Regions from separate parts of the Pseudarthrobacter sp. B907 genome, predicted to be linked through region 3. Evidence: riboswitches for the same ligand, from Rfam matches in the RefSeq annotation. Region 3 holds a riboswitch; each other region holds the start of a gene.

The links. Region 3 has a riboswitch for thiamine pyrophosphate ahead of thiO (glycine oxidase ThiO). Riboswitches for the same ligand answer to the same signal wherever they lie in the genome.
Region 1: linked by a shared signal. The riboswitch ahead of thiC (phosphomethylpyrimidine synthase ThiC) and the one ahead of thiO (glycine oxidase ThiO) in region 3 are both predicted to bind thiamine pyrophosphate.
Region 2: linked by a shared signal. The riboswitch ahead of thiC (phosphomethylpyrimidine synthase ThiC) and the one ahead of thiO (glycine oxidase ThiO) in region 3 are both predicted to bind thiamine pyrophosphate.

The regions. Positions count from the first base shown of each region.
Region 1 covers NZ_JBEEQE010000002.1:161,501-164,773, reverse strand. The annotation lists gene thiC (phosphomethylpyrimidine synthase ThiC) at 1-1,217, opposite strand, end outside; TPP riboswitch at 1,215-1,322, opposite strand; gene ABLI39_RS02310 (amino acid permease) at 1,545-2,996, opposite strand.
Region 2 covers NZ_JBEEQE010000007.1:19,302-22,574, reverse strand. The annotation lists gene ABLI39_RS07855 (hypothetical protein) at 1-908, shown strand, start outside; TPP riboswitch at 1,304-1,413, shown strand; partial or broken gene thiC (phosphomethylpyrimidine synthase ThiC) at 1,411-2,971, shown strand; partial or broken gene ABLI39_RS07845 (helix-turn-helix domain-containing protein) at 3,207-3,273, opposite strand, start outside.
Region 3 covers NZ_JBEEQE010000003.1:54,444-57,716, reverse strand. The annotation lists gene ABLI39_RS03315 (thiazole synthase) at 1-54, opposite strand, end outside; gene thiS (sulfur carrier protein ThiS) at 60-296, opposite strand; gene thiO (glycine oxidase ThiO) at 293-1,576, opposite strand; TPP riboswitch at 1,568-1,688, opposite strand; gene thiE (thiamine phosphate synthase) at 1,715-2,422, shown strand; gene ABLI39_RS03295 (ferritin-like fold-containing protein) at 2,419-3,090, opposite strand; gene ABLI39_RS03290 (RNB domain-containing ribonuclease) at 3,132-3,273, shown strand, end outside.

The DNA.
Region 1 (3,273 bases), on a different contig from region 3:
GTCACCAGCGGCCCCAGAGTGTAGAAGGGGGCGCCGTCGCAGAGTTCCTGCTGGCGTTCGACGTTTTCGCGGACGAGGTGGAAGGGGATGTGCCCGGGGCCTTCGACCATGACTTGCACGTCGTACTTCCAAGCACGCTTGGTAAGTTCGGCGAGGGTGTCAAGTTCGGCGAACTGGGCGGCGTCGTTGGCATCGGCCGTCGCGCCTGGCCGCAGGCCGTCACCGAGGGAGAACGCGACGTCGTACTTGGCGAAGATCTCGCAGAGTTCATCGAAGTGCGTGTAAAGGAAGTTCTCCTGGTGGTGGGCCAGGCACCAGCCGGCCATGATCGACCCTCCGCGGGAAACGATCCCGGTAACCCGGTTGGCGGTCAGCGGCACGTAGCGCAGCAGCACCCCGGCGTGGACGGTCATGTAGTCGACGCCCTGCTCGCACTGCTCGATCACGGTGTCCCGGTAGATCTCCCAGGTCAGGTCATTGGCCTCACCATTGACTTTCTCCAGCGCCTGATAGATCGGCACGGTGCCGATCGGTACGGGTGAGTTGCGGATGATCCATTCGCGGGTGGTGTGGATGTCATCCCCGGTGGAGAGGTCCATCACCGTGTCGGCTCCCCACTGGGCCGCCCACTGCAGTTTGTCCACTTCCTCGGCAATGGAGCTGGTCACGGCCGAGTTGCCGATGTTGGCGTTGATCTTCACCAGGAAGGCCTTGCCGATGATCATCGGCTCAGATTCGGGGTGGTTGATGTTGTTGGGGAGGATGGCCCGCCCGGCAGCGACCTCGGCGCGGACCAGCTCGACGTCACAGTTTTCCCGCACGGCGACGAACCGCATCTCGGGGGTGATCACGCCCTGGCGGGCGTAGTGCATCTGGGTGACGGTCTTACCCTCGAGGGCGCGGCGGGGCACCGGCTGCGCACCCTTCCATTCAGCAGAAGCGGCACCCCGGCGCACTGCGGACTTCCCGTCGTCGAGCAGGTTCCGTTCCCGGCCGCCGTAGGGCTCGGTATCGCCCCGGGCTTCTATCCATGCAGACCGGAAAGGCTCCAGCCCGACCACCGGGTCACTGCCCGGACCGGCGGTGCGGTACACCGTGAACGGTGGATTCTTCACCCCGTTCGGGGAGTCCTCCAAGGCGATCGCCGTGACAGGGACGCTAATGCCGTGTTCCGGGTCGCGGGCGTACGCGAGGGAATGCGAATTCATGGAGCTCATCGGTGGTTTCCTACTTCCTTCGCCGGCATGACCCGGACAGGTTCAACGGTCGCAGACTGCATCAGCCCGATCTCAGCCCCTGCAAGGGCACCCGTGTGGATGTGATCGATCCTACAGAAGCTTCGCCGGAGGTGGAAAATCCCTTGGACCGGTAACGACGGTGCCCCGCATGCGATCCGCCGGCTGGCGGCGGCGCGGCGCAGGCTGACGGGCACTATTGGCTCTGCCGAAGTTGTCGAGGTCTCTGTGTGGGAGCTTCCGTCGTGGCCCGACGGAGGATGCGTCGAGTTTGTTGATGAACTTACCCGGCCAGCGGGCAACGTTCGCCTATTCGGAGATGGACAAAGCTTTCCATTCCTCGATCCGGGCTTGCTGTAGCGGCGCCTTGCGGTTGAGGTACCAGGCTGCGCCGAGCAGAAGAAACCAAGCAGGTGCCACCACGAGAGCCATCCTGGTGTCATCTGCCTGGGCCAGTGCCACGAGCATGAAGCCGAAGAATGTCAGCACCACATAGGGCATGAAGGCGGAGCCGGGCATCTTGAACGTTGAGGCGGCGTGCAGGGCCGGGCGGCGCCGGCGGAACACGATGTAGCTGACGAGGATCATGGACCAAACGAACATCGTCAGGACGGAGGCCACGGACGTGACGATCGTAAAGGCGCCAATAACGGAATCGCCGGCATAGAGCAGGACCAATCCGGCCAGCAGGAAGATGCAGGAGAACAGCAGGGCGTTCTGCGGGACCTTGCGGACGCTCAGCTTCCCGAATACCTTCGGCGCGTTGCCGTCCTGGGCGAGGCCGTAGACCATGCGGGAGGTGGAGTAGATCCCGGAGTTGGCGCTGGAGGCCGCGGAGGTCAGGACCACAAGGTTGACCACCACCGCGGCGATGCCCAGCCCGGCCAAGGTAAACATGCCGATGAACGGGCTGCTGGCCGGATCGATGCTGCGCCAGGGGTTGACGGCCATGATGACCACGAGGGCGCCCACATAGAACAGCAATACCCGGATGGGGATGGAGTTGATGGCCCGCGGGAGGTTCTTTTCCGGGCTCTTGGTTTCCGCGGCCGCGGTGCCCACAAGTTCGATGCCCGCGAAGGCGAAAATGGCGATCTGGAAGCCGAGGATAAAGCCGAATGCGCCGTGCGGGAACATCCCGCCGTCGTTCCACATGTTGGCCAGGTTCGCCACAGCGCCGCTGGGCGACGTGAAATGCGTGGCGATCATGACAACGCCCGTCGCTATCAACGCGATGATCGCGACCACCTTGATGATGGCGAACCAGAATTCCGTTTCACCAAACGCTTTTACGCCGGGCACGTTCAGCAGGATCAGGACCAGGGGTGTGATCAGGGCCGGGATCCAGAGCGGGGTGCCAGGCGCGAGCTTGTCGACGTAACCGGCAATAGCCACGATGTCGGCCACTCCGGTGACCACCCAGAAGAACCAGTAGGACCAGCCGGTGAAAAAGCTTGCCCACGGACCGAGAAGGTCGCCGGCAAAGTCGCTGAATGACTTGTAGTTCAGGTTCGAAAGCAGGATCTCGCCCATGGCCCGCATGACGAAGAACAACATGGAACCAATGATCATGTAGACGAAAATCACGGACGGTCCGGCGAGGGAGATAGTTTTACCCGACCCCATGAACAGGCCGGTGCCGATTGCGCCGCCGATGGCGAGCAACTGGATATGGCGGTTCCCCAGGGCACGGGCGAGATGTGGTTCGTGGTTGTGTTCGGAGGCGCTGGTCCTGGTCTCCGAGATGGTGCGTTCAGACATGAGCTTCTTTCCTTCTTACGGCCGGCGGTGTGGCGGTAACCGTGGCGCCGCGACACCGACCAGGCGGCTCCGTCGAGGATGTGACGGAGATAACAGCGGGGTGGTGAATTAAGACTAGGGGTATGTTTCCAGCGCGAGGCGGGGAAAATTGCTCGGGCTTAAGTCTCTTCCTCGTGCACTTACTGGCGGTGTCGGCGGGTCGCGGGCTGCTGCGAGGTCCCGTAAGGGATCTCCTCCGGCTTTCTGCCGCGCTTCGCGACGCATCCGGGCCCTTCCT
Region 2 (3,273 bases), on a different contig from region 3:
GAACTAGCGGGACCGAGCGTGGATCCGTGGCCTCCAACTTGAACCTGGGTGCTAACGCCGGTGTGGCGAGCACGATCCAGAACAACACCACGACCCGGAACACCGGAACTAGCGGGACCGAGCGTGGATCCGTGGCCTCCAACTTGAACCTGGGTGCGAACGCCGGTGTGGCGAGCACGATCCAGGACAACGCCACCACCCGGAACACCGGAACTACCGGAACCGACCGTGGTTCGTTCGCTTCGGCGTCGAACCTTGGCCGGAACCTGGGCGCCAACGCCGGTGTGGCCAGCACAATCCAGGACAACACAAACACCCGGAACACCAAAAATACCGACACCGACCGTGGTTCGTTCGCTTCGGCGTCGAACCTGAGCCTGAACCTGGGCGCTAACGCCGGTGTGGCGAGCACGATCCAGGACAACGCTACCACCCGGAACACCGGAACTACCGGAACCGACCGTGGTGCGTTCGCTTCGGCGTCGAACCTTGGCCTGACCCTGGGCGCTAACGCCGGTGTGGCCAGCACCATCCAGAACACCACGGATGAGAACAGCACCACCGGAACTGACCGTGGTTCCTTCGCCTCGGCGACGGACCTGGGCCTGAACCTGGGCGCTAACGCCGGTGTGGCCAGCACCAGCAAGAACACTACGGATGAGAACAGCACCACCGGAACCGACCGTGGTTCCTTCGCTTCGGCGGCGGACCTGGGCCTGAACCTGGGCGCTAACGCCGGTGTGGCCAGCACCAGCAAGAACACTACGGATGAGAACAGCACCACCGGAACCGACCGTGGTTCCTTCGCTTCGGCGGCGGACCTGGGCCTGAACCTGGGCGCTAACGCCGGTGTGGCCAGCACCATCCAGAACACCACGGATCAGAACGCCGGAATCATCGGCGGCTAATCCAGCCAGTCGGAGGGCCGGATGCCGTACACGGCACCCGGCCCTTTCCGTCCGACCATGGTGCCGACCCCGCCCTGGCACACGGTGAGGTGTGTCAAGGATGGGAGACAGTCGCGTTGTTTCTTTTGGGTCAGGCAGCCGCGGGAAGCGGTTGCTCGGTGGGTTGAGAGCGAGGCGAACGACGCGCCGATGGGGGCCAGACCGGCGTAGTTGCCAACGAAAAACCCACGGGACGTGGGCGCTGTCATCATGTCGGACAGCCGTCGGGAACAGCTGCTTACGCCGGCGTCCGGACCGGCGCGCCCTCGGCAGCCCTGCAGTCATCGGTCCATGGCTTGCGCATGAACTCGGGCATCCAGCAGATTTTCCCGTGGTTGCGGTCTCTGTAAGCTTGGTCATATCCACACGGGTGCCCTGATGCAGGGGCTGAGATCGGGCTGGCGCAGTCCGTGACCGTTGAACCTGTCCGGGTCATGCCGGCGAAGGAAGTAGGAAATCACCGATGAACGCTATGAATTCGCATTCGCTCGCGTATGCCCATGACACAGAACACGGCATTAGGGTCCCTGTCACGGAGATCGCTTTGGAGGATTCGCCGAACGGGGTGAAGAATCCACCTTTCACTGTCTACCGGACAGCTGGGCCTGGGAGTGATTCGGTGATCGGCCTGGAGCCTTTCCGGTCCGAATGGATTGAATCCCGGGGCGATACCGAGCCTTACGGTGGCCGGGAACGGAACCTGCTCGATGACGGCAAGTCCGCCGTTCGTAGCGGCCGGGCGTGCAATCATTCCGAACAACATTAACCACCCGGAATCCGAGCCCATGATCATCGGCAAGGCATTCCTGGTGAAGATCAACGCCAACATCGGCAACTCCGCGGTCACCAGTTCCATTGCCGAGGAGGTGGACAAACTGCAGTGGGCGGCACAGTGGGGCGCCGACACGGTGATGGACCTCTCCACTGGCGATGACATCCACACCACCCGCGAGTGGATCATCCGCAACTCACCCGTCCCGATCGGCACGGTGCCGATCTACCAGGCGCTGGAGAAAGTCAACGGCGAGGCCAACGAGCTGACGTGGGAGATCTACCGGGACACCGTGATCGAGCAGTGCGAGCAGGGCGTGGATTACATGACCGTCCACGCCGGCGTGCTGCTGCGCTACGTTCCCCTCACCGCCAACCGGGTCACCGGCATCGTCTCACGCGGCGGGTCCATCATGGCCGGCTGGTGCCTGGCACATCACCAGGAGAACTTCCTGTACACCCACTTCGACGAACTCTGCGAAATCTTCGCCAAATACGACGTCGCCTTCTCCCTCGGTGACGGCCTGCGCCCAGGCGCCACGGCCGATGCCAATGACGCCGCCCAGTTCGCCGAACTGGACACCCTCGCCGAACTGACCAAGCGGGCCTGGAAGTACGACGTCCAAGTTATGGTCGAAGGCCCCGGACACATCCCGTTCCACCTCGTACGGGAAAACGTCGAACGCCAGCAGGAGCTTTGCGACGGGGCCCCTTTCTACACCCTTGGCCCGCTGGTCACGGACATTGCACCTGGCTATGATCACATCACCTCGGCCATCGGTGCCACCGAGATCGCCCGCTACGGCACCGCCATGCTCTGCTACGTCACCCCCAAGGAACATCTAGGGCTGCCGAACAAAGACGACGTCAAGACCGGTGTGATCACCTATAAGATCGCAGCGCACGCCGCCGACCTCGCCAAGGGCCACCCCGGAGCTCACGAACGCGACGACGCCCTCTCGAAGGCCCGGTTCGAGTTCCGCTGGCGTGATCAGTTCGCGCTGTCCCTTGACCCGGACACGGCGGAGGCATTCCATGACGAGACCCTGCCAGCCGAGCCTGCGAAGACGGCGCACTTCTGTTCCATGTGCGGGCCGAAGTTCTGTTCCATGCAGATCAGCCAGGATATCCGCGACCAGTTCGGTGGCGCATCCGAGCAGGAAGTAATAGCGGGTATGAATGCCAAGAGCGCAGAGTTCCGCGAATCGGGCGGCAAGGTTTACCTGCCCGAACCCGTCCGCCTCAACCCTTAGAAATGCGAGGGTCTGCGGCTGCCGCCGCGGGCCCTCGCGTCCTGGACATGGCCGCCGAACTGGGCGCTGACTGAACAGTTGTGAGTCCGGGTGTCAGGAAAGACTCCGCATCGAGGCCAGGAAACAGCTTCTTTGCAGGCACTCCCTGGCGATTCTAAAGCGCCGATAATGGACCTTCCGTCAACCTAACGGCTCGCGTCGGCCAGGGCCAACGACGGTATGGCAGGGGCGCGGTTCACTCTAGCTTGGCGTCGCGCAGGTACTGGTAGACAGTCTCCCTGCTGATCCCGAAATCACGGGCA
Region 3 (3,273 bases):
CGTCAGCGGATCCCGGCGTGTCTGCCGCGTTGCGGTCGGTGCTGTTTCTCCCATGGTGTTCATCCTCCCTGGACTGCCGTGACGAGCTCGACGTCGTCGCCCTCGGCGAGCGCCGTCGCGTGCCAGCGGCTGCGCGGTACCACCTCGGCGTTGCGGGCGACGGCGACGCCGAGCTTCCGGCCGTCCGTGGCCTGGCCGTCGGCGGCCAGCGGCCGGCCGGTGACGACGCTGACCAGGGCGCTGACCGTGGCGCCGTCGGCGAGGGTGTGCTGTGCCCCGTTGAGCCTGATGTTCATGCTGTTGTCCTGTCGTTCGGTGAAAAGTCCTGTGCTGATTCCCGGCGGGCGGAGAAGCGGTCCGGGCGGAACCCGGCCCAGCGCGGGTCCGGCGGGCCGTCCAGCAGCTCCCGGCAGACCGCGGCGGCCACCGGGGTCAGCAGGACGCCGTGCCGGAAGAAGCCGGTGGCGATGATCAGCCCCTCGACGTCGCCGCCGGAGCCAGGGCGGCGAACGCGCCCCAGGAGCGGGGCATTGTCCGGCGTTCCCGGCCGTGCCCGTGCCGTGGCCTCGAGCAGTTCGAGTTCGGCGACGGCGGGGAGCAGCTGCTGGGCGTCGCGGAGCAGCTGGTAGACGCCGCCGGCGGACACCGCGCCGGACTCCGTGGGCGCATCCTCGCGCTGGGTCGCTCCGATCACGACCGTGCCGTCCTCCCGCGGGACGATGTACACCGGCACCCCCCGGACCAGTCCCCGCACGGTGGAGCGCAGCAGCGGCCGGAGCTGTGGCGGCACACGGAGCCGGAGGATGTCCCCGTAGACCGGGCGCAGCGGCAGGGCGAGTCCCCCGGGCAGGCCCTGCAGGTCCGCCGCCCCGAGGCCGTTGGCCACGACGGTCTCGTCGGCGCGGATCTCGCCGCCGCCCTCGAGGCTGGCGCCGGCAACGCGGCCGCCGTCCCAGAGCAGCCCGGCGGCGCGGCGGGGCACGGCCGCGAACCGGCCGTCCGCGCGCAGCAGCGCTCCGATCCTGGCCAGCAGCCGGCGTGGGTCCACCTGGTGGTCGGCGGGTATGTCGAGGGCGCAGGAGATGCCGGGGCTGAGCAGCGGCTCGCGGGCCCGCGCCTCACGCACGGTCAGCGGCTCCACGGCGAGGCCGCAGGCCTGCTGCACGGCCCGCAGGTCCGCGAGTGCCCGGCGGTCCGCCGCATCCGCGCCGACGGCGAGGGTCGGCGTCGTGAGATACCCGGTGCCGCCCGCCCCTTCCGGGCCGGACCCGGTACCGCCGTCCAGGGCCCCGTCGAGGCCGGCGGCGAAGCCCGGCCACAGCCGGGCGGCCTCCAGCATGAGCGCGAGGAGCGCTTCCTCCTGGTAGTGGAGTTCGCTGACGGGGGCCAGCATGCCGGCGGCGGCCCAGCTGGCCCCGCTGCCGGGAGCGTCGTCGATCAGCGCCACGGAACGGCCCGACTGGAGCGCTTCCCAGGCGATCCCGTGGCCGACCACCCCGCCGCCGATCACGGCGACGTCGTACCGGTGTGCTGAGGGGTCCGTCGGGGCGGCCAATGGCGGGACTGGTGCGTCCATAGGTTTCCTTCCCTACGCCGGTACTAGCCGGATCAGGTCAAGCGGTCGGCTCTGACGCCCTCTCAGCCCGGCGGCCGTGTGGCGGCCTACGCGGGCTCCCGCGGTATGCGCCCAGTTTAGAGGAACTAGGCTTGGAACATGAGCCAAGTCCACACCACCGCCCGCCTGTACCTGTGCACCGATGCCCGGAAGGGCCGCGGCGACTTCGAGGACTTCGTCGACGCCGCCTTCGCCGGCGGGGTGGACATCATCCAATTGCGGGACAAGTCGTTGGAGGCGGCCGAGGAGCTCGAGCTCCTGGAGGTCCTGCACTCCGTGGCGCAGCGGCACGGCCGGCTCTGGGCCGTGAACGACCGCGCCGACCTCGCCTTGCTCGCCGGGGCGCCGGTCTTCCATATCGGCCAGAAGGACATTCCCTTCGCCGCGGCCCGTGATTTCCTGGGCAAGGGCACCGTGATCGGCATGTCCACGCACACCCCGGAGCAGGTCGACGCGGCCATCGCCGCGGCCCCGGGCCGGAGCGGGCTGGACTACTTCTGCGTGGGTCCGGTCTGGGCGACCCCCACCAAGCCGGGCCGCGCCGCCGTCGGGCTGGACCTGGTGCGCTACGCCGCGGCGGCGATTGAACGGGCCGAGGCCGGCGACGGCGGCCGGGTCGCCGGGGTGGTGCCGTGGTTTGCGATCGGAGGCATCGATCTGGGCAACGTGGAGCAGGTGGTGGAGGCGGGCGCCCGCCGGGTCGTGGTGGTCCGGGCGATCACCGAGGCCGACGATCCCGCCGGGGCGGCACGCGCGCTGCTTGCTTCGCTCGACGCGGGGGCGGATGCCGACGCCGCGTCCAGCTAACCCGCGAGCCCCAGCTGGGACATCCGGCGGGAGTGGGCGGCGGCGAGCTCGGCAGTCAGGGAGCGGACCAGTTCCCCTGCCCCGGCCTCGTCCACGCCGGCCAGACCGCGCAGGAGGGCGCGGTCCACACTGACGCGCTGGGCCTGGGTGAGCGCCTCGCCCAGCAGGCGCCGCGCCCACAGGGCCAGCCGGGAAGCCAGCCGGGGATCATCCGCGAGCGCCGCCTTGAGCCGTTCGCCCAGCACCGCCGTCGCACCCTCGGCTGACTGGACCTGCTCGATCAGGGCGGCCGTGCCGGCGTCGACGTAGCCGGAAATCAGGCGGTAGAAGTCCGCGGACACCGTGTCGATCACGTAGGCCTTCATCAGCGACTCGTACCAGTCGGAGGGGCGGGTGCGCTCATGGAACTGGTCCACGGACGGCTGGAACGGCAGCATGGCCTCCTCCGCGTCGACGCCGAGCTCCGCCAGTTTCGCGCAGACGAGCTCGTAGTGCTGGAACTCGGTGAGGGCAAGGCTCCCCAGCACGGCGCGGTCCCGCAGCGTGGGCGAGTACCGGGCGTCGGAGGACAGCCGTTCGAAGGCCGAGAGCTCCCCGTAGGCCATCACGCCCAGCAGCTCCCGGAGAAAATGCTGGTCGCGGACGGGGCTGGCCGGGGAAGTGCTCATGCTCCAAGACTAATGGCCAAAATCGGGCTAACCTGATTTTCGTGTCTCATCATCGCCTGACCCCAAGCGTGCGCCAGCAGCAGAACCAACTGGCCCAGTCGCTCAACGCACTGCGCACCACGCTGGAGCTGCCGGGCCCGTTCCCGGACGAGGTGCTCCGCGAGGCCGAGGCTGCGGTGGCCG